Regions from separate parts of the Psychrobacter sp. CX14 genome, predicted to be linked through region 1. Evidence: predicted binding sites of a transcription regulator. Region 1 holds the regulator's gene; each other region holds the start of a gene.
The links. Region 1 encodes PhoB, which activates phosphate uptake and scavenging genes when phosphate is short. Its sites were predicted from a motif close to TGTCATNAANCTGTCATAA; they were not measured.
Positions count from the first base shown of each region.

Region 2: the regulator PhoB is predicted to act here: its motif matches at 2,638-2,656, upstream of pstS (phosphate ABC transporter substrate-binding protein PstS).
Region 3: the regulator PhoB is predicted to act here: its motif matches at 3,515-3,533, upstream of AC2SLO_RS06295 (inorganic phosphate transporter).
Region 4: the regulator PhoB is predicted to act here: its motif matches at 1,906-1,924, upstream of AC2SLO_RS07655 (porin).

Region 1 is NZ_CM183187.1:779,381-785,311, forward strand. It holds gene asd (archaetidylserine decarboxylase) at 1-850, opposite strand, end outside; gene dtd (D-aminoacyl-tRNA deacylase) at 1,092-1,532, shown strand; gene phoB (phosphate regulon transcriptional regulator PhoB) at 1,760-2,461, shown strand; gene phoR (phosphate regulon sensor histidine kinase PhoR) at 2,545-4,041, shown strand; gene AC2SLO_RS03345 (IS256 family transposase, variant Zn-binding type) at 4,147-5,082, shown strand; gene AC2SLO_RS03350 (FKBP-type peptidyl-prolyl cis-trans isomerase) at 5,238-5,720, opposite strand.
Region 2 is NZ_CM183187.1:484,475-490,405, reverse strand. It holds gene pstA (phosphate ABC transporter permease PstA) at 1-187, opposite strand, end outside; gene pstC (phosphate ABC transporter permease subunit PstC) at 259-1,209, opposite strand; gene pstS (phosphate ABC transporter substrate-binding protein PstS) at 1,347-2,516, opposite strand; gene AC2SLO_RS02095 (septal ring lytic transglycosylase RlpA family protein) at 2,982-3,344, shown strand; TPP riboswitch at 3,493-3,626, shown strand; gene thiC (phosphomethylpyrimidine synthase ThiC) at 3,911-5,911, shown strand.
Region 3 is NZ_CM183187.1:1,526,051-1,531,981, reverse strand. It holds gene AC2SLO_RS06305 (BCCT family transporter) at 1-807, opposite strand, end outside; gene AC2SLO_RS06300 (HIT family protein) at 1,026-1,457, opposite strand; gene AC2SLO_RS06295 (inorganic phosphate transporter) at 1,839-3,437, opposite strand; gene sthA (Si-specific NAD(P)(+) transhydrogenase) at 3,744-5,384, opposite strand; gene ppsR (posphoenolpyruvate synthetase regulatory kinase/phosphorylase PpsR) at 5,525-5,931, opposite strand, start outside.
Region 4 is NZ_CM183187.1:1,894,364-1,900,294, forward strand. It holds gene AC2SLO_RS07650 (ornithine decarboxylase) at 1-577, shown strand, start outside; gene AC2SLO_RS07655 (porin) at 679-1,797, opposite strand; gene AC2SLO_RS07660 (hypothetical protein) at 1,973-2,578, shown strand; gene AC2SLO_RS07665 (Trp family transcriptional regulator) at 2,786-3,094, shown strand; gene AC2SLO_RS07670 (anthranilate synthase component I family protein) at 3,156-4,583, shown strand; gene AC2SLO_RS07675 (anthranilate synthase component II) at 4,651-5,301, shown strand; gene AC2SLO_RS07680 (aldehyde dehydrogenase family protein) at 5,523-5,931, opposite strand, start outside.

The DNA of each region.
Region 1 (5,931 bases):
CCACAGAACCATGCTGCATGTCTTGTGACCACTGAACACCAGCAGATTTTGGTAGGACCACAATGGCGGTAGATCCCAGATAGAAGCGTCCTAATTCATCACCTTTTTTCAAGCTGATATTATGGGTTTGGGTCTGAATGCTATCGCTGCGCTCAATTTTGCCAGTGGCGACGGTTTCGATACCGGCAACAATCATCGCACCGACCAGTACCACACAGGCTTTGCCGTATTCGGTATCAAAAACACACACCAAACGCTCATTACGCGCAAATAAATCAGGTACATTGGCCGCGGTAACATTATTCACTGAGAACAAAGTACCTGGTACATAGCGGGTTTCAATCAGCGTACCATTAAAGGGCATGTGTACTCTATGATAGTTGCTTGGTGCCAGATAGACGGTAGCAAAGCTGCCCTCATTGTAATAGCTGCTTTCTTTATTTTCAGTATCAGCAAGTAGGTGACTGACCGAATAATCACGTCCTTTGGCTTGCAGTAGTTGACCGTGCTCAATAGCACCAATTTGCGAAATCATACCGTCGGCTGGCGAGACGATGCCGTGTGCGCTATCATCAATCGGACGCGCATTGTCATCAAGCTCTCGGGTAAAAAAGTCATTAAAGCTGCTAAAATCAGTTAAGTTTTTGCGAGCGTATTCATCTAGTGTAATGCCATAAGCTTTGGCGAAACCATGCACAAAGGCTCGTTTAACCACAGGGTTTTTACTGGACGCCAATTTACCTGCTGTTTCGCTTAATTTTTGCTGGGGTACGATATGTTGTAGCGTGGTAAACAGTCCGTCACGGGTTAATACTTTTTGAGTTTGCTTTTTTATGGAATCTTTAATCATGTTTTTCATAATAAATACCGATAATGATGAGGAAAGTAGTGTGTTTTATTGACTGATTTAAATAATAAAGTAGTCTTTAACGAAATACGAACCTAATTTTAAATGTAAGCTAAACGTTAAATGTAAGATATAGTTGTTATAAGAAATTAGTGATAAGGCTAGTTTATCATAATGGCCAATAAGCACGTTTAGATAGAACATAAGTTTAGAAAAATGACCGCCGGTTTAGGAATAAATAAATATGAAAGCTTTGATTCAACGAGTAACACAAGCCAGCGTGACAGTAGACAGCCAGATAGTCGGCGAGATTGAGCACGGTATTTTGGCTTATATTGGCATTGGTCCTGAGGATAATTTGCAAAGTGCGCAAAAAATAATCGATAAGATCCTCACGTACCGTATCTTTGATAATGAGGTGGGCAAACTTGATAAGAATATTCAGCAAGTACAAGGCGGCTTACTGTTGGTATCCCAATTTACACTAATGGCAAAAACGGACAAAGGGCGTCGTCCAGACTTTGGCGGTGCGATGCCACCGGCTCAAGCAAATGAGCTGTTTGAGCAATTGATCGACTATGCAAAGGCGCAATACGATAACGTGGCCTCAGGGGAGTTCGGTGCCAATATGCTGGTCAAAGCCGATAATGATGGGCCATTAAACTTTATTTTAGAAATTAATTAGATTATCAAAATAGGCTAAGTAGCTTAGATGAAATGAAGCTATGAGACTGCTAACAAGTACAAGCCCTTGCTTGTTAATAGGGACTGGTTACGCTTTAGACTATAATATTCACTATTTGTCATCTAGCTGTCATAATTGTACGTTGTAATATAACGGTCATATTTATAGGTAATGACGCATATATTATTGCTGAAAAGCAGTACGTGAAATTATAGGACAGTAATCAGATGAATACGGAAACCATATTAGTTGTAGAAGATGAGCCTGCCATACGCGAGATGATTGTGACCACGCTTGAGATGGCTGGTTATGAATGCTTGCAAGCCGAAGATGTCAACGAGGCGCACAATCATGTGGTTGACCACAGACCGGCTATGATTTTGTTAGATTGGATGTTACCGGGTAATCAGTCTGGTATCGACTTATGCCGCCGTCTAAAAAAAGATGAGTTGTTGTCTGAAATTCCTATCATTATGCTCACTGCCAGAGGTGAAGAAGACAATAAGGTGCAAGGCCTTGATGCTGGTGCAGATGACTATATCACTAAGCCGTTTTCAACCCGTGAATTGGTCTCGCGCATTAAAGCAGTTCTACGCCGTAGTAGCGCACTGTCAGGAGAGAAGCCGATTGAAGCTGAAGGCCTAAGTCTTGATCCAGTGAGCCAACGTCTTTCAGCGGACGGTATACCTGTGGAGATTGGTCCGACAGAATACCGTTTGTTGGCTTTCTTTATGAGTCACCCAGAACGTGCTTATACTCGCACACAGTTATTGGACCAAGTGTGGGGCGGTAATGTGTATGTGGAAGACCGTACTATTGACGTGCATATCCGCCGGCTGCGTAAAGTGTTAGAGCCGTATAATTATGCAGGTTTTATCCAAACTGTACGCGGCACCGGCTATCGCTTCTCGACGCAAATACATGGCTAATCATTTATTACCCAAATTGTTGATAACCTATCATGACCGTATTAAAGTAGTGTCTGATTAGAAACTATACATTTGAGAGTGTCATGACACCGTCGAAAGACCCCAAAAAGCAGATTAATGATATAGAAAATGACAGCAGTATTAATCTGGCTGAGCCGCCTGTGATAGAAGAACAGTCATCTGAGGAGGGCACTACGAACGCGCCCAGTTTAATGCCCAAAGAAAATAGGGCAGCCAGCCAAAAAAGACATGAAGACAGTGTCAAACATGGCACAACTTTATTTTGGTCAGATTTTAAATGGCTTATTACTTTAATAGTTGGCGGTGCAGCATTAGGCGTTTATATGGGCTCGCTGCCGTGGGGTATCGTTGTCGGGCTAGTGCTGTATTACGTTTGGCGACTGTATGCGGTACAGCAGTTTTATAATTGGATGAGTCGCTCGTTAACCTTGCCGCCCCCTGATTTCTCAGGTAGCTTGACCTTTATGGCCAATCAGCTATATGAGAGTAAAAAGCAAGAGCAAATGACGCATCAGAAAATGATGGGGCTGATTAAGAAGATACGCAGCTCATTATTGGCGCTACAAGATGCGGTTATTTTACTGGATGAAAATGATGGTCTTGAGTGGTGGAACCAAGCAGCAGAGACCTTATTAGATTTGCGCTCAGAAGATCAGGGTCGTAGTATTTTAGATTTAATCGATGTGCCGCAATTCCAAGAATATTACGTGACTGCAAGCTCGCCTAATGAGGGAGTGCGTCTACGCTCATGGCGTAATTATGAGCGGTTTTTGCAATGTGAGGTAACTCACTTTGGTACTGAAAAGCTGCTGATTATTTATGATGTCACCCGTCTACAGCATCTTGAACAGATGCGCAAAGACTTCGTGGGTAATGTGTCGCATGAGCTGCGCACACCTCTGACAGTACTCATGGGTTATATCGAGACCTTCTCAGATCAGCCCGATTTAGACCCTAAATGGCGCCGTGGTTTTAATTTAATGATGCAGCAAACAGGACGGATGAATCATATTATTAATGATCTGCTTCTGCTGTCTCGTCTTGAGAATGAAGAGCGTATTAAAGAAGAACGTATTGATATGCCAAGATTATTGACCAGTATTTTTGATGATGCTCAGGCATATAACAAAGAGTATGGTCATGTTATTGATTTGCATATTGATTCGCAGCGAGATGTCTTTGGCTCTGAGATATATCTAAACAGTGCCTTATTAAATCTGGTTACCAATGCTATTAAATACACACCTAAAGGTGGTGAGGTTAGTATTTCATGGCAAGATGTAAAAGGCGGCTGTTTATTCTCAGTATATGATAATGGTATTGGTATAGCTGAGGAGCACATCGATCGGTTAACCGAACGCTTCTACCGTGTCGACAGTGGGCGCTCTCGTGCGACTGGGGGAACCGGTTTAGGACTGGCCATCGTCAAGCATGTACTGTATCAGCATGAGGCGAAGCTGACCATCGAATCAACCGAAGGCAAAGGCTCGACCTTTAATGTTTTCTTCCCCAAACGACGCATTTATCGTAGTAATGCTAAATTAGAGAATAAGTCTTAATCTTTATATATTCTGATCTTTGTACTGCTTAGTCTTTATTGGTGTAATGGACAAAATTCAGGCTGAGACCCCCTTTAAAGCTATATACTATAAGTATTTGCAAGGATTGAAAGCCATGAATCAAAAAACTGCCCTTTTTGTGGTGAAAAACACACGAAAAAGAATGGTTATAAATCAGGGAAACAGCAGTACAAATGCCTTGTTTGTAATCGGCAGTTTTTAGGTGGCAGGCGGCTCAATAATACAACTTTGTGGCAAGAATATACTCAAGGTAAACAGACTTATAAACAACTTGCTCATAAGTATGGCTGTAGCATAAAGACCATACAAAGGCGACTAGATACTATTGAGATAAAGTCACTTAATAAGCTACCTACTCGTGCCAACATAGTGATGGACACGACCTACTTTGGTAGAACATTTGGCTTAATGGTATTTCTCGACTATACAAGCAAAGCGGTATTACACCACCGTATTATTCACTATGAGACCAACGCTCTGTATAAACTGGGAATAGAGCATATAAAATCACAAGGCATTGATATCACTAGCATTACTTGCGATGGAAGACGAGGTCTTAATGCTTTGTTTAAAGATATACCGATACAAATGTGCCAGTTTCATCAGCTACAGATCATCACTCGATACTTAACTCGTAGGCCTCAAAATATCGCAAGTATTGCACTTAGACAGCTAGCTTTAAATATAAAGGATTATGATAAGACAACGTTCATTCAGGACTTGGATAGATGGTATTTAACTCATGAGGACTACTTAAATGAACGTAGTACCAATATAGATACTGGTAAGACTTGGTACACCCATAAGCGTCTTAGAAGTGCCTATAGAAGCTTGCGAGTAAATAGTGATTGGTTATTCACTTATAGAGAATTAGATGACTTAAACATTCCAAATACAACTAATTCTCTAGAAGGTTTGTTTAGCGAGTTAAAACGCCAATTAAGCAGTCATAATGGGCTCAATAAACAACGTAAGCTTAAGTTTATTAACAACTTTTTAATGACATACTCTGCAGGTTAGCCTGAATTTTGTCCATTAGAGACTAACCGCTCGTTTTTAGCCTGAATTTTGTCCATTACACCTCTTTATTTTTAGCATAAAAAAAGAGCCATTCATATTATGAATGGCTCTTTTACGTTTAGCCGCTAAACCAGCCTTCTAAACGTATTTAAATCTTAGTGCTGAATGCCGCCAGCACCGTGTACATGGCCGTGATTTAGTTCGTCTTCAGTCGCTGCGCGTACTTCAACGATTTCTACGTCAAAGCTTAATTTTTTGCCAGCTAGAGGATGGTTTGCATCAACAGTTACGGTGTCATCATTAACATCAGTTACAGTGACTAGCATGACTTGGCCTTCAGCTTCAGACTGGAACTGCATACCTGGCTGAATGTCTTCAACGCCTTGGAAGTTAGAGCGGGGCACTTGTTGTACCGCTTGCTCTTGGTATTCGCCATAAGCGTCAGCAGGTTCGATAACCGCAGTTAACGAATCGCCAGCAGATTTGCCTTCAAGCTCTTTTTCAAGACCTGGAATAATGTTGTTATGACCATGTAGGTAAGCGAGAGGCTCGCCTTGTGATTGGTCAATCACTGTGCCGTTTTCGTCTTTTAATACATAGTTAAAACGTACAGCAGTATCTTTTGTAATCGTTGTCATAAAAATTCCTAAAATATATAAGGGTTCAATAAATAAATACGTAACACAATTAGACAGGGCTGTTTTTTTAAGCACATTAAGTTATTGCGCCATACCTCTGCACATTGCCTTATCTAATAGATTGTGATGAGTCGCAAAGGTTTCAAGTCATATTCTCAAATTAATGCGTTAATTGCTAAGTTTTTTTGATATTTTTTGATATTTCGGACGA
Region 2 (5,931 bases), 290 kb from region 1:
CCTCCATCCCTTTACGCAGTAGATCAAATAAGATCCAGCCCAGCCAAAATAAACCAAAACTCATAGCCAATACGGCAAAGATAAGACCCAGTACGTTATAGAACTTACGCTTTGAGTACAGTGACTTATTCATGCGCTGCTCAAAACTGCTTGGGCTACTAGAGGCTGATGTTACACTTGAATTCATTGTCATAATATTTTTCCTGCCAAATACCTTACATATCTATGATTAAGTCGTCTAAAAATAGCTGCCTAAAATTAGTTACCAGCTCTCTTATCAATACGTGACAACATGATTTTAGATATGGATAAAACAACAAAAGTTATAACAAATAGAATTAAGCCTAGATGTAATAAGGTGGCGACGTGCATTTCACTAGAGGCTTCCGCAAATTCATTGGCAATTGACGAGGTAATAGTCACACCTGAGCCGAATAAATTTGAATTAATGTTATAAGTGTTACCGACTAAGAAAGTTACCGCCATGGTTTCACCCAGTGCACGGCCAAGACCAAGAATCACACCACCAACAACACCCGCTTTGGTATAAGGTAGGATAATCTTATACATGACTTCCCAAGTAGTCGCCCCTGCGCCATAAGCCGATTCTTTTAATAACTCTGGAACCACCGAGAACACATCTCGCATGGTGGCAGCAATAAAAGGAATGATCATAATGGCTAAGATTAACGAGGCAGTGAAAACACCGATCCCCAGCGGCGGTCCGCCAAAAAAGCTACCAATAACCGGTATCGGACCAAAGTTATCAATAATGAAAGGTTGAACATATTTGGCAAATAAAGGCGCTAATATGAAAAAGCCCCACATACCATAAATAATAGACGGAATACCCGCTAATAATTCAATGGCCATACCCAATGGACGCCGTAACGTCTTAGGGCAAAGCTCTGTTAAGAAGATTGCAATACCAAAGCTAACCGGAACGGCAATCAGAATAGCGATAATAGACGTCACAATGGTGCCGTAAATCGGGGCTAAAGCACCGTACTCATCATTAACGGTACTCCAATTTGAACTGGTATAAAAACCAAAACCAAATTCTTTAATGCTTGGCCATGCTCCGATAATTAGCGACAGCATGATTCCGCCTAAAGAAACCAATACTAATAACGCAAAGAACTTGGTCATATTGACAAAAATGACGTCGTTTCTTCGCTGCTTTGCTAGCTGAGCCTGTAAGTCAGACATGGTTACCCCAACATGAGTAGAAATTTAACTTTCTTAAAATTTATAAATCGAAATATAATTAGTAAAAGGCAAGTAAATGAATTGTCATTTACTTGCCAATTGTTTAACATTCATTAACAGTGACAAGTTAACGAATATTATTTAGGGGTATATACTGGCTGACCGTCAGCACCAACTACTTGCTTCCACTCTTCTTTGAATAGAGCGACAGCTTCGTCTGGGAATGGAACATAATCAAGGTCTAATGCCGCTTGATCACCTTCGTTATATGCCCAGTTAAAGAAGTTCAATACACCAGCAACTTTTTCAGGGTTCTTAGGCTGTTTGTGTACTAAGATGAAGGTTGCTGCAGCGATAGGCCATGCATCGGCAGTATCTGAGTTTGCGATAACTTTGTAGAAGCCTTCCGCTTTTGACCAATCAACGTTACCAGAGGCGGCGAATGATTCAGCAGATGGCTCAACTTTGTTACCCGCAGCGTTAATCATAGCGGTATGAGACATGTTGTTCTGCTTAGCGTAAGCATACTCAACATAACCGATTGAGTTAGGTGCTTGAGTTACCATACCAGCAACGCCTTCGTTACCTTTACCACCAACGCCAGTACCGGTTTGGTCAGTTGGCCATTCAACGCTTTTATCAACGCCGATGTTAGCCCAGTCGCTTGATACTTCATTTAGATAATAAGTGAAGTTGAACGTAGTACCAGAACCGTCAGAACGGTGAACCGTAGTGATGTTGGCATCAGGAAGCTCAACGCCTTCGTTTAATGCAGTGATTGCTGGATCGTTCCACTTAGTGATTTTACCTAGGTAGATATCAGCCAATACTTCGCCGCTTAATACCAATTCACCAGGCTCAATACCTTCGATATTAACGATAGGTACAACGCCGCCGATAACGGTTGGGAACTGGATAAGACCGGCTTCTGCTAGCTCTTCTGGCTTAAGCGGCTTATCTGATGCACCGAAATCAACTGTGTTTGCTTTAATCTGCTTAACGCCACCTGAAGAACCGATAGAGTTATAGTTGACTTGACCTTTGGTAGCGTTTTGGAAGTCAGCAGACCATTTTTGATAGATAGGTGCTGGGAAAGATGCACCGGCACCACTGATGTTCATTTCAACGCCTTCAATGTCTGTGTAGCTATCAGCACTACCAGCAGTTGAATTGGTTGATTCAGAAGCGGTTGTGCCTTCAGTAGTGGTGGCTGTCTCACCATTTGTAGCGGTGTCGTCCGTTTTCTTGTCACAAGCGGCTAAACTTAAAACACTTGCTACTGCTACGGCCAATAGTGAATAACGCATATTCTCTCCTAAAGAGTCATTGATAAATATTTTTATATAGGTAGGTAAAAATAGAGTTGCCACATAATGATGAATCCTTTTATCAGCTCCTCTATCGGATTGAGCACATTTTGCCCTCTAAATATGACAGTTTGATGAAATAATTATTTATTGTAAAAAATAGTAACTTTTAGAAAGCAATCTTTTTAAAAACTTACATTGCGTATGCTTTAACACGACTCCCACAGAGCTATCTATCTCACCATTAAGTATTCTTTACATTGACTTTACCTATTAGCAAGGTAAACTAAACCGTAGTCCTGTACACTACGCATTCAATGTTTTGGTGCAGACAATTTAATTTTGCTACCCGTCAGGGCTCTTAATAGAGTAATACTTAGGACTAACAGCCTAAGATTAACGGTAACGCCAAGATTCTATTGTAACAATGTGTCCCAACCATTAATGAAAAAACAGGTACAACCTATGAAAAAACTTTTTATGCCATTTGCTCTGCTGTTAACTATGTTATTAACAGTACCTGCCAACGCTGGCCTCGCCTCGTGGTATGGTCCAGGGTTCCATGGTAAAAGAACGGCATCAGGCGCCATTTATAATATGTACGCCATGACAGCCGCTCATAAATCACTGCCTTTCGGTTCTAAAGTAAAAGTAACCAATCTTAAGAACAACAAATCGGTTGTGGTTAAAATTACTGACCGTGGTCCATTCACCCCAGGTCGTATTATTGATTTATCTAAAAAAGCAAACCAGTCGCTAAACTGCAACTTATGTAAAGTGGACGTCGAAGTACTGAGTAGAGGCGACGGCAAGTACCGTAAACAGTAAGTCTTACTGACATTATTATGTGCAAAAAGCCAATGGATTAATCCATTGGCTTTTTTTGTGTTATAAAGGAAATGGCATATAAGATTTAAATGCAATTGAAGACTGTTATTGGACTCAAAGTTTGATAAGATATCTGTATTATCAAAATCATTAAGACTCGGGGTGCAGGCCATCTGTTCGCTAATAGTTTAGTTACTATTATTGGACAAAGCGTTTGCTGAGACATCACCCGTTGAACCTGATGCGGTTAATACCGCCGTAGGAAAGTCATTGCAACTCCCCTATCCTTTATAAAGACCTGCTCATTATCATGACGAGCCAGACTCACGCTTATGTTAATCCTTTAAAATTCGCATGCTTATTTATCAATATATAAGCGCATAATATTTAAAGAGATATTCTCAAGTTACCGTCTGCTGATACAGGGTTTATTTATAAACAAATAGGGTACTGTCAAAACGACAAAATCTGCACTTACCGAGTCTTTATTTTTACCTCCGGTTTTTAGCCTTTTATTCTAGAAGCCAACGTGGCAATTGCCATTAGCAAAAAATAAGGAAATTCCCATGAGTAATGCAGAAAATAGTATCAAAACTCCCGCTCACCGCAACGCCAAAGACGAGCGCTTTGACGAAGAAGCCCGCGACTTAACGCGCAGCCTGCCCGCCTCACGCAAAGTATATATCGAAGGCTCACGTCCTGATATCCAAGTGCCGATGCGTGAAATTACTCTAACCGATACTCCAACTGGCGGTTTTGGTCTCGAAAATGGCGAAAAGAACCCGCCTTTTTATGTCTATGACACCTCGGGCGTGTATACCGACCCCAATGTTAATATCGATTTGACTAAAGGCTTGCCAAAGCTGCGTGAAAAGTGGATTGAAGAACGTGGTGATACTGAAATTCTAGACGGCCTATCAAGCAACTACGGTAATGAGCGTGCGCGTGACATCAAAACTGCTAACATTCGCTTTGCTCATATCGATAAGCCACGTCGTGCCAAAGCAGGTAAGAACGTTACCCAAATGCATTATGCACGCCAAGGTATTATTACTCCTGAAATGGAATATATCGCCATTCGTGAGACTCAAAAGCAGCATGAACGGACCGATATGCGTCAACATGCTGGCGAAAGCTTCGGTGCCAATACCCCAAAAATTATCACCCCTGAATTTGTGCGTGATGAAGTAGCCGCCGGCCGAGCCATTATTCCAAACAACATCAACCACCCTGAATCTGAGCCAATGATTATCGGTCGTAATTTCCTAGTGAAAATTAACGCCAATATCGGTAATTCAGCACTGGGCTCAAGCATTGATGAAGAGGTGTCGAAGATGACGTGGGCTACCCGTTGGGGTGCGGACACCATCATGGACTTATCAACTGGTAAGAATATCCACGAAACCCGTGAATGGATTATCCGTAACTCGCCAGTGCCAATCGGTACCGTGCCTATCTATCAAGCACTAGAAAAAGTCGATGGCGTAGCAGAAGACTTAACTTGGGAGATATTCCGCGATACCTTAATTGAACAAGCTGAACAAGGCGTGGACTACTTTACTATTCATGCTGGCGTACTACTGCGCTATGTGCCATTAACTGCTAAACGTCTGACCGGTATCGTCTCTCGTGGCGGCTCTATCATGGCCCAGTGGTGTTTAGCGCATCATAAAGAAAGCTTTTTATATACCCACTTTGAAGAAATCTGCGAAATCATGAAGCAGTATGACGTGGCTTTTAGTTTAGGCGATGGTTTGCGTCCGGGCTGTTTGCAAGATGCCAACGATGAAGCTCAATTTGGTGAACTGCGTACTTTAGGCGAGCTGACTCAAGTGGCTTGGGAACATGATGTACAAGTTATGATTGAAGGTCCAGGTCATGTTGCCATGAACCGTATTAAAGAGAACATGGATCTACAGCTTGAGATGTGTCATGAAGCGCCTTTCTATACCCTAGGCCCATTGACCACAGATATCGCTCCTGGTTATGACCATATTACCAGTGCTATCGGTGCGGCTATGATTGGCTGGTATGGTACGGCAATGCTGTGTTATGTGACCCCAAAAGAGCATTTGGGCTTACCGAATAAAAAAGACGTAAAAGATGGCATTATCACTTATAAGATAGCTGCCCATGCTGCTGACCTTGCTAAAGGTCACCCTGGCGCTCAAGCTCGAGACAATGCTCTGTCTAAAGCTCGCTTTGAATTCCGCTGGGATGACCAGTTTAACCTGGCCTTAGATCCAGATACCGCACGTGAATATCATGATGAGACGCTGCCGAAAGATGCGCATAAGTCAGCTCACTTCTGCTCAATGTGTGGTCCTAAGTTCTGCTCAATGAAGATCACTCAAAATGTGCGCGAATATGCAGCAGGCCTGCCTACCGGTAGCGAGGTAACCCCAAGTAGTGGCGAGCTGTCTGATGATGTACATCTAATCAAAGAAGTGGATACTGAGCTTGTTGGTCAAGTCGGTGAAGCCAGCTTTGAGGAAGTACAAAAAGGCATGGAACAGATGAGTGAGAAATATAACAGCGAAGGACGCCAGTTGTATAAAGAGGTTTAATAAAAAGGTATATGATCTAG
Region 3 (5,931 bases), 750 kb from region 1:
CAATAGCGTTGCTAAGATAACGTTCAGTATAGACAGCCGCTTAATCCCTTTATCCATACCAGACAGAACGGATACCAGAGCGGCCGTAGTAATCAACGCAATACTAATAATCTGCACCGTAGTACCGACCGGTACCAAGTCAGGCAATAAATAATTTAAACCGGCATTAATCTGAGACACAGATAAGCCCAGCGTTGTCGCTACACCGAAAATCGTCGCTAACAAAGCAATAACATCGACACCATGGCCGATAGGACCGTAAATCTTCTCACCAATTAGTGGATATAAGGTCGAGCGCATCGACAATGGCAGCCCGTGACGAAAGCTAAAGTAAGCCAAAACCAGACCCGCAAATGTATAAATCGCCCACGTATGGAAGCCCCAATGGAAGTAGGCAATCTGCATTGCTTCTTTGGCTGCAGCAACCGTTTCAGGGGCTGAGTTTGGTGGTGCGGAAAAATGCATCACCGGTTCAGCAACACCATAGAACAATAAGGCAATGCCATAACCTGCGGAGAAAAGCATCGCAAACCATTCACTAAACTTGTATTCCGGTTCAGCGTGATCAGGCCCAAGTTTAATATTACCGTAGGAGGAAAACGCCAAGACGATAATAAAAATTAGAAACAGTGCCACCGCTAGCATATAAAACCAGCCAAAGGTACTGGTGGTATAATTTAAGACCTGACCGAAGAAATCACCTGCCATTTCTGGGTTAGCGATGGTGCCTATGACTAATAGCACTAACACAATAACCGCCGGAAGAAAGACGGGAATGAGAATGGTTGACTTAGTAGGTTTAATCATAAAATATTCTTCCCTGTTCAATCACATTACCCGACAAAACCTGAGTAGCAGTCAGAGGTCAACGTGCTTTATGATAACTATCTAGAGACCATTGCCACTATAGTACAGAACCCTATCTTAAGTAATGAATAAACATTCAAAATAAGGGGCGTAAATCCCCTTTATTCTATTGTTGTTTTAGCTAAGGTTTTTTCTATTTGGTAAACTGGCATTAAAAACTAGTCGTTAGCGATTGCTGCTGATAGCTGCTCAGCTTGTTTAGCAAGTTCAGCCATATCTGCTTGACCGTTTGCGTGTTTACCAAGCTCATGAATACTCGATGGAATCAGGTGCACGTGGTAATGAAAGACGGTTTGACCAGCTTCTGCGCCATTTAATTGCATCTGTACAATGCCTTCTCGATTAAACACTTGACGCTGAGCTTGCATGACTTTTTTTGCAGTCATTAATACAGCACTGGCATATTCAGGCTCTAATTGACTTAAATCCACCGCTTGTTGTTTTGGAATCACCAATACATGACCTTTAGCCTGAGGCATAATATCCATAAAGGCGAGGGTTTTATCATCTTCATATACCTTATGGCAAGGAATATCGCCTTTTAGCATTTTAGCAAATACATTATTTTCATCATAAGTTTGTGTTGTCATTGTTAAATCCTTATTTGTATATCATTCACGCTTTTAGAGACGTTAAACTTGTGTCATGAAATAGGAGTAGTTGAGCTTCTTCTTCCGTTATTCAACACTAGCCTATTCAAACTTGCAAGTTTTTAAGTGCCAAGTTATTAGGTTGCCAAATTGTATAGTTGCTAGCTTGTTAGGTTGTTTAGTCAAATCATCGTAAATGAGTTTTTTTATAATAGTCTAAAAAAAAGACTGCTCACTAGCAGTCTTCTAAGATACATTATAGAGTAAATTAAAACGTCATCTCATTTAAGTATCGTTTGAACTTGTTAAATATTTATAATCCAACTGACGTACTATAGGTAAATCATTATCAGTAAAACAACCCATTACGCCCCAATTTAATTAAAATAATATATTGAGTAGTAAGAAGGCGACACTGGCTATGACCGCGGCTACGGGTAAGGTCAACACCCATGCCATAGCGATAGGACGCATTAGACCCCAGTTTGCATTGTGATTGACAAGACCAATACCCAGTACAGCCCCAACTAAAATATGGGTGCTTGAAACCGGTAAGCCCAATAGTGACGCACCCATTACTACCGCTGCGGCTGATAACTCAGCTGAAAAGCCCGAAGCTGGATGCATTTTTGTTAAATTGGTACCGACCGTTTGAATCACCTCTTTACCGATGAACCAAAGCCCTACTATTAAAGCCACACCAAATGTTATCATCGCCAAAGTTGGCACTGCCGCCTGTTGATTCATTGCTCCCGTTTTTAGGACATCTATAATAGCAGCAAAAGGACCGATAGCATTAGCAATATCGTTTGACCCATGACTAAAGGCAAATCCAGCCGCTGTAAACACCTGCATCCAGCTAAACAAAATGAACGTCGCTTTAGGCAAATTTTTATTATTATTCTCAAGAGACTTGGCATAGATGAATACTGCCATCCAAATAATGGCAGCAACCATACCCATAATCAAAAAGTTATTTAAAGTAGTGAGGCCTAAATGTAGGTTTTTAAGTCCTTTAAATAAGAGCATTGAGCTAATAATTGCTCCCCCAAATGCCGCAACTAATGGCACCCATGTTTGTAATGCCTTGAACGCGTCTACTTCATAGCGCTCACGCTCAATTTGATAAATCTTTTTATAGTAGTCAGACTCTAAATCTTCTTCACTAATATTTTCCTCTTGATAGGCTTGCGCATCGCGCGCAAGAGAGCTGGTGTACGCCAGTTTTTGCATTTCAGTTAAGTTTTCAAAGGCGGTTTTATCCTGTTGTTTCACTAACTGCTTTTTTTCATGCAACCGCTTTAAAACTTCTGCCGCAGAATCGTTATAGCTTAGAATATATTTTTTGATCTGATAAAATAAAGCATAGGACACTGCCCCACCTAGCAAAGGTGACAACACCCATGACACGGCAATAAGCCCAATTTTATCCCATTTTACGGTTTGAACAGACCCATTGAACCCAGCTAAGGTAAATCCGAGTACCATGGAAGCACCCACTAAGCCACCAATAATGGCATGTGTGGTAGACACTGGCCAACCTTTCCTAGTCGCAATTAATAACCAAATTGCGGCCGCCAATAACGCTGACATCATCAAAAAAACAAACTGCATAGGCTCAATGGTCAACCCATTGAGATCAACAATCCCTTTACGAATGGTATCCGTAACCTCACCACCTGCAATGACTGCACCACTGACCTCAAAAACGGCTGCCACCCCTAGTGCTTGTGGTATGGTTAATGTACCCGCACCTACCGATGTACCAAAAGAGTTTGCAACATCGTTACCACCGATATTGAATGCCATAAATACGCCAAACAAAGTGGCGGTTATAAATATGACAGGATAATTATTGGTATACTCTAATCCCCACCAGATAAAGTAGGCTGTGGTTACCGTCAATAATAAAGCGAATATGATATTAACCTTAGGTGAGCCTACCTCTACAATCTCATTGTCCTTAGCATCGGCTTTCATATATTTCCCCAATTCTAGTTTTTATTATTTGTGTTGAATTACTGACTCGATTTAATACGCCTCACTATGTCAAAGTCTTATTAAGTTTTAATGACATTTGATAGTTTAACTTCTTAATAAATGTTGATAGTTTCGAGATAGGGTTTTTAAGGCTATGAGGCAGTAATACAGATGAGAGAGCGTATGATTTATTAAATCTTTTGAATGATAGTTTACGACAATAAAAAAGGACCGCATAGTTGCGGTCCTTATTAAAGAAATCTTATTAAATTACTTATTGAATAATACTTTTTTGGTTCAATAGCCTTAGAACACTCGGTTTAATCCATTAAGAGCTGCTACACGGTAAGCTTCTGCCATCGTTGGGTAGTTAAAGGTAGTATTTACAAAGTATTCCAACGTGTTATTAGACTTCATAACCGCTTGTCCAATATGAATAATCTCTGACGCATGGTTACCATAACAATGGATACCTAGAATTTCTAACGTCTCACGGTGGAATAATATTTTTAATACCCCAGTACGCTCACCGATAATTTGAGCACGCGCTAGATGCTTAAAGAATGCCTGACCAACTTCATAAGGTACTTTCTCATCGGTTAACTCTTGCTCAGTCTTGCCAATACTAGAGATTTCAGGAATGGTATAAATACCAGTTGGTACGCTAGATACCGGTTCAGCATCTTCATCGCCTACCATAAAGGCAGCGGCACAGCGGCCTTGGTCATAAGCAGCAGATGCAAGCGATGGCCAGCCAATCACATCACCAGCAGCATAAATATTATCAACTTCTGTACGATAAGTATCATCAACTTTTAACTGACCACGGTTATTGGCTTTTAGACCAATGGCATCTAAGTTCAAGCTTTCTGTATTACCTGAACGGCCGTTTGACCAAAGAATAGCGTCTGATTTGATGCGTTTACCGCTCTTTAAATGTAGAACCACATAATCATCAAAAGTCTCTAGCTTCTCGATTTCTTCATTATGACGAACCAACACACCAAACTGTCTAAAGTCGTGCGCTAGAGCATCACTAATCTCTTTGTCCAGATAGCTTAAGAGCTCATCATGGTTGTTAATCAGATCAACTTTGTAGCCAAGACCGGTGAAGATTGATGCATATTCACAGCCAATCACGCCAGCACCATAGATGATGATTTTTTTGACCACATAATCCATCTGAAGGATTTTGTCAGAATCAAACACCCGTGGGTGATCAAAGTCTAATAAGTCTGGGTGATATGGGCGGCTACCAACGGTGATAATCGCCTTATTAAAAGTGATTGTCTCGTAGCCCATCCCATCGCCCAATTCAATATTAAGCGTGTGTTTGTCGACGAAGCTTGCCCAACCGTGACGCACTTCGATTTGGTTACGCTCATAAAAACGGGTATGGGTTTCAACTTGACTACGCACCACTTTACGGGCTTTGGTCAATACTTTATTCAGCGGTACTTGGTAATAATCAAGACCTTGTGAAAATAAAGGGTCACGGCGATAGTTAATTAAGTTGAATACCGACTGACGCAGTGCTTTACTTGGAATGGTACCCACATGCGCCGAGTTACCACCGACTTGGGTACGCGGATCAACCACAACCACTTTTTTACCAGATTTAGCAAGCTTCATCGCTGCGGCTTCACCGGCAGGACCGGCACCAATCACGACCGCATCATATTCAAAGTCATGCTTGTCGTTTTTGATGCGTTCAGAATCGCGTGTAAAACCTGAATTGATACGAATACGATCGTTATCAAGCGGACTAATAAGATTAGGATGAAATAGATTATCGCCTAAAGAACCTTTACTACCGACTTTTGCTTTGGTCGCCTCTGGCGTTGTACTTGGCGCGCTACCACTGTCTTGATTAGACACTTCGCTATCCTCTTTTTTGTCACCACTTTTGATATCGTTGGTTTCGTCGCCTTTCTGTTTTTTAGACATACCATCCTCTTATTGTTATAAATAGGGTTTGTGACATTATATCAATTTTGTGCTTCTAGGTCAGCGTAAGCGGCCACTTATAACGTATATTACACGTTACAATGCCTCACTATGACCACAAATAATCTTTTATTAAGGGTTTAACCAATACGGCGTTTTAGGCCAGTAATTTGTAAAATACGAGTTGCAATCTCTTCAACTGACATCTCTGAGACATTGAGGCTTGGAATACTTTGGGTCATATAAATTGCCTGAATCGCACGCTGCTCTTCTTCGCACTGCTTATAACTGGCATAGCGACTACCGGCTCGGCGTTCTTGACGAATCTTTTGCAAACGCTCAGTATCAATTATTAAGCCAAATAGCTTACCGCGGTGAGGCTGTAGTGCTTTTGGTAACTGATTATCAAACAAATCATCTTCGGTTAGTGGGTAGTTGGCCGCTCGAATACCAAATTGCAGCGCTAAATATAAAGACGTTGGCGTTTTACCTGAACGTGATACACCAATTAGGATAATATCTGCCATATCATAATGACGGGTACGCG
Region 4 (5,931 bases), 1.1 Mb from region 1:
TAAGTCAAATAGCCCAGTGAGTGAAGTATTGCCGTCATTGGCTAAAGCGTATCCGCAATATCGCAGCTTAGGTATCAATGAGCTGTGTCAGCGTCTGCATGATTTTTATGCCAAACATAAGCTAAACCTATTGCAGCAGCAGATGTTCAAACGTGAGCACCGTCCTAAGTTTGCAATGCGTGCCTTTGATGCACATAATGCCTTTATCCGTAATGATATCGAGTTGGTGCCATTAGCAAGAATTAAGGGCCGTATTGCGATGGAAGGTGCGCTTCCCTATCCGCCAGGCGTTTACTGTATTGTACCTGGGGAGGTTTGGGACGGCGCCGTTCTGGATTACTTCTTGGCGCTCGAGGAAGGGGTTAACTCACTGCCAGGGTTTGAGCCAGAAGTACAAGGCGTTTACTGGGAATATGACCAAAATGGTCGCAAACAGGCATGGGCGTATGTGCTGAAGGATCCCTCTATTGAATCTTCTGAGCCACCGTTTAAAGAGCCTGAGCCTGCCGATCCTTACGATGATCCGGCGACTTTTGAAGACAGACAAGAGGCATTAACCCCCTTTGGTCATGTGTAATATGTATTGAATGAGTCTGATTGACAATAATATAGGCACTTAGAGTTCTAAGTGCCTATATTATATTGCTTATTTTATATTACTTATACTGTGTGCTGCTTTTAGAAAAAGTACTGCAAGCCAGCGCCAATGGCTAGCACCTCTGTATCACCGTTGGCAGTTATAAACCGCTCATTACCATTGGCATCTTGAGTGATATCTACCACGCCTGTCACATCATCAGCGCTGTTGTAACCGGCATAAGCGTGAGCAACGATATTTTTGCGGATATTGTAAGTACCACCGACTACAACCTGCTCAGAGTCGGCATTATCCACACCATCTAAGTTTGAGCTGTTGTTGTATTGTACATAGACGGTCGCCGGTCGCGAGAAGCGATCGACATCCATATTAGCGCTTAGCACATAGCCCTTCTCTTTTTTCGAGTGGTTATCATAATCTGCTTGCTGATATAAAGCGCCCAAAGTCACTGGCAACTTTGTCACTTTACTCAAGTCATAAGTGACCGTGCCGCGTACCAAGTCTCCGGCAAGCTCAATATCTTTATCATAACCGATACTGGCCGTTAATCCTTTACCTTGATCAAAGGTAATCGCACCCCCGTAACCCTCATCACCGCCTTCGTCATCGAAGGTCTCATTGGCTACATACATAGCCACAAATTTAAGCGGTAGATTGTCATACTCAGGCGACATCCACGTCACTGAGTTTGACACACGAGGCGGTGCATCTATCATATTCAGCGCTTCAACCCGGCGACTATCACTCGGTAATGCAGTAGTACCTAGATTATCCCAATAACCTTGGGTTACACTTACATTATTAATCTGATCCACTGGCGAGAAATAACGGCCCACCAAGACATCACCATAGTTTTTATTACTTAAACCCAGATAGGTGGTGCGATGCTCTAGTGTATCACTGTCACCATCCACATCGACTTGATACTCAAGCTTATACACCACATCGGTTGTCGCAGTCATTGGTTCAGAGCCCTCTAAGCCAATAACCGATTTATGTGAGCTGATTTCAAAGTTATCTTCGTCGACATCACCGCGTACATTACCTAATTGACGGTCATTATTACTGTCAAATTCATTGTCGCTATAATCCCCAATCATAAAAATTCGGCCATATAAATTGGGCTCAGCATGGGTAAGTGAAGCGCATAAACATGTAAGAGCGGAAACGAGAACCTGCTTTTTCATAAGACAACTCATTAATATAAATATAAAAGGCAACAAAAATTCATCATAACATGTAAATATAGAAGCTTTATAACCAAAGCGCCTTTAATAAATCACAAAAAAGTCTGCTATTGAGTATAATTATGCCATTTTATTGTCTAGTCGTTCGCAGACTGTATCTGTTTAAATCTGTTGTTGAGAATCATCCATGAACTATCCTAATGCTTTGCACTATCTCAGTTATGCTCCGCTATTATTGGCAATGACAGGCTGCGCCACCACGCCAAACACCCCATCTGAAGGCGCTATTAACACGCCCGCCTCTACCTCATCCACCACAATAAAAGTCGCACCAAGTAAGCCGAAAGCGTTTAGTGCTGCAGAAATTAAAGACATCAGTGCTGCATTTCAGGCTGGCAGCTGCGATTTAACCAAGCTTACCGCACAAGGCCAGAAATATGGTTTAGACAATACGTGGGTCAATCTATATGAGCGCACTCCTAAGCCGTTATCGTCATTGGATCAAACAAACCGCTGCTTTTTGGCACAAAGTAATGAGTTATTCGCCTATGGAGATGACTTCTATGGCGAATCTTTTGATAGCTTAAACAAAAACTGGTTTAAAAACGCTGCTAGCATCCCTGACGATGCTCATATCGTCAGCATGCGCTATGTGACGCCAAAAATCTTGGTAGCCAATTGTGACCCTGATTTAGGGCGTCCGGTTATTATCGATTATGAAAAAGATGAGCAAGGTCGTATCAGCCGCACTATCTTAATCAATGAAGACTTCGATTCAAGCTGCGTAAAATAAGTAGATAGGCTACCTGCTCTGTATAGACAGATTAGTAACATTAAGGCAGCCAATACGGTTGCCTTTTTTATGGCGCCTATATCCCATCTATATATCAACTATTTATGATATTTAAGGTTTACATTATCGTACTACTGTACTAGAATACTGAAACATAACGACGAGAGATATCTATCTTTGATTAAATTTAACAGACAGTGATTTATTATGACAACCCATAATTTAGCGTATCAAAGCCTACTGACCCATTTATCTCAGCTTACACAAGATGAGGAGATTGATGCGGTATTGTCTGCGCTACTGACGGACAAAGAGCAACAAGACATTGCCAATCGTATTCGTATCTTTGATTTATTAGAGCAAGGCATCACCCAGCGCGCTATCTCGCAGCAATTAGGAGTTGGTATTGCTACCGTATCACGAGGCGCTAAAGCCTTACAGCAGCAAGATAATAATGCTATTTATAAATTATTGACCACGCACCGACAGAGCAAACCCGATGCAAAAGGTACCTAATAACAATTAATAGGTTAACCCTTAAATTTAAATACTTTAGCCACTATTTTGGACATTCTTTATGAGTACAGCGACTTCTAATCAGCCACATCCTATTAATATTCCAAGTAAACCCATACGTATCAAGCTTACCCAAGATATTGACTTCTTTGAGCTGTTTAAGCGTATTGAAGCCGAGTTTGATACCTGTTATTTGCTTGAGTCTTTGGGCGCAGAAGGTCATATGGCACGTCATCATGCGATTGGCTTCTCGCCAATAATGACGGTAGCCGCTCCTGATCGTAACACCCTACGTATTACTGATAATAAAAACGGTGAGGTAACTGACTTTACAACCGAAAATCCGTATCAACTACTACGCACCATTACCCCGCAGCATGTTATCGCCCGTGAGCAGACTGGCGGGCTCGTTGGTTATCTTGGTTATGACAGCGTTAACTTTTTTGAGCCAAGCTTGAATGCCAAAGCCAGTGAGCATTTTGAAGCTTTTAAGTTTGGTGTCTATTTAGATGGGCTGACGCTCGATAAGATGACCGGTGAAATCTTCTATTTCTATTATCCAACCGAGCAACAAGACAACCGTGTTGAGAAGGTTCAGGCGCTATTACAACAAGAGGTGCCAGCCTACACTGACCCGGATATTGAGTTCTTAGGCGATGGAATGAGCCGCGAGCAGCATGCCAAAGCGGTTATGCAGGTTAAAGAAGATATTATCTCAGGGCGTATCTTCCAGTGCGAGGTGGGGTTTAAGTCTAACTATAAAATCAGCGGCGATCATATTCCTATCTATGAAAAGCTGCGTCAGGTGAATCCGTCACCGCACATGTACTTTATGAAATTTGGCGAGCAGCGCATTATCGGTGCCTCACCTGAGTTATTATTCCGCTTACGTCAAGGTGAGATGGAAACCTACCCGCTGGCAGGTACCGCCAAGCGTGGCAAAGATGAGGTGGAAGACCGTCAACTTGCTCGTGCCCTACTAAACGATGCCAAAGAGATTGCCGAGCACAACATGCTGGTTGATTTACACCGCAATGACATTGGCCGAGTGGCACGTTTTGGTACCGTAAAAGTCCGCAACTTGATGGATATCAAACGCTATTCACACGTACAACACATCTCCTCTGAGATTGTGGGTATTTTGCATCCAGACGAGGATATGTTTACTGCATTGGCAAGCAACTTTCCTGCTGGCACGTTATCAGGTGCGCCAAAGATTGAAGCGATTAAAATTATTAACGAATTAGAACCCGATGGCCGCGGTGCTTACGGCGGTGCGCTTGGTTCATTTAATTTCAATGGTGACTGTATTTTTGCAATTCCTATTCGCAGTCTATTTATCAATGGCGAAACGGCATATGCGCAAACTTGCGGGGGTAACGTCTATGACTCAAACCCTGAAGATGAGTATTTGGAGATTCAGCGCAAATTATCTGCGATGAAAGTGGTACTAGATAGTTTTATCAATAAAGAGGGTTCAAATAGCTAACCTGACTCTCAATCAACCCAAATCTTAGTGTTAAAAAAAGACACAGCTAAATCTTCAAGGACTACCCATGAATGTACTTATCATAGACAACTACGACTCATTTACCTTTAATTTATATCAATATGTGGGCGAAATATTACAGACAGAATTGGCACAAAACAGTGCGGCTCAAGTAACGGTCAAGCGTAACAATGAGGTCAGCTTAGAGGATATAAAAAATGCCAATTACGATCGCATTATTATTTCCCCTGGCCCAGGCTCTCCAGATGACCCAGCCTATTTTGGTGTTTGCGCTGAAGTAATTCGTGAGCTTGGCCCAACCATACCACTATTAGGCGTGTGCTTAGGTATGCAAGGCATTGCCCATGTGTTCGGTGGAGATGTGATACGTGCTGGCGTGCCCATGCATGGTAAAACCTCCCCTATTCGTCATAATCAACAAGGTGTTTATAATGGTTTGCCACAAGACATCGACATCATGCGTTATCATTCATTGATGGTCAAAGCCGATACTTTACCTCAGTGCCTAGAGGTTACCTCTGTTGTCTCTAATGAGGCTTATGCCAATCAAAGCTTAATAGAGTGCGTGAAGAATGGTGAGGAAATTATGGGGCTGCGTCATAAAGACTACCCTATTCAAGGCGTTCAATTCCACCCAGAGTCCTTTGCTACTGAAGGCGCTAAAAGATTATTGGCAAACTTTTTACTGCAAAAGTAATGACAAGCAGAAAAACGTATATCTCATACAGAAAAATAACGCTCTAATGCCTGACAATTTTCTGGATTGACTAACCTTTTTTTCTCTTTCTTTATCATTTAGACAGGGGTTGAGGCAAAATAAAAAAGGGTTAGTGCCTAAAGGCACTAACCCTTTTTTATTTAAAAACAATTCAATGATTTAAAACGATCAACAAAAAAAGCCATCGAATCATAAATGAATTATTTATAAGTATGAATCGTGTGAACAGAAGTGTATTCAGCTAACCCTTCTTCACCAAATTCAACACCGAAACCTGACTGCTTGACACCCCCAAAAGGCGCTATCGGTAATACCGCAGCATGGTTGTTAATCCAAACTGTACCACATTCCATTTTCTCAGCGACTTCATTGGCTTTAACCAGATCTTTTGACCAAACAGAACCTCCAAGGCCAATCTCAAGGCCATTTGCACCCTCAAGAGCTTCTTCAATGGTGCTAAATTTAATAATGGGTAATATAGGACCGAACTGTTCAGTATCCACCAGTTTAGTACCGTCTTTAATATTGCTAACCAGTGTTGGTGGATAGAAGAAACCTTCTTCATTAACGATTTCACCACCACAAAGGAAAGTTGCCCCTTGTTTCTTG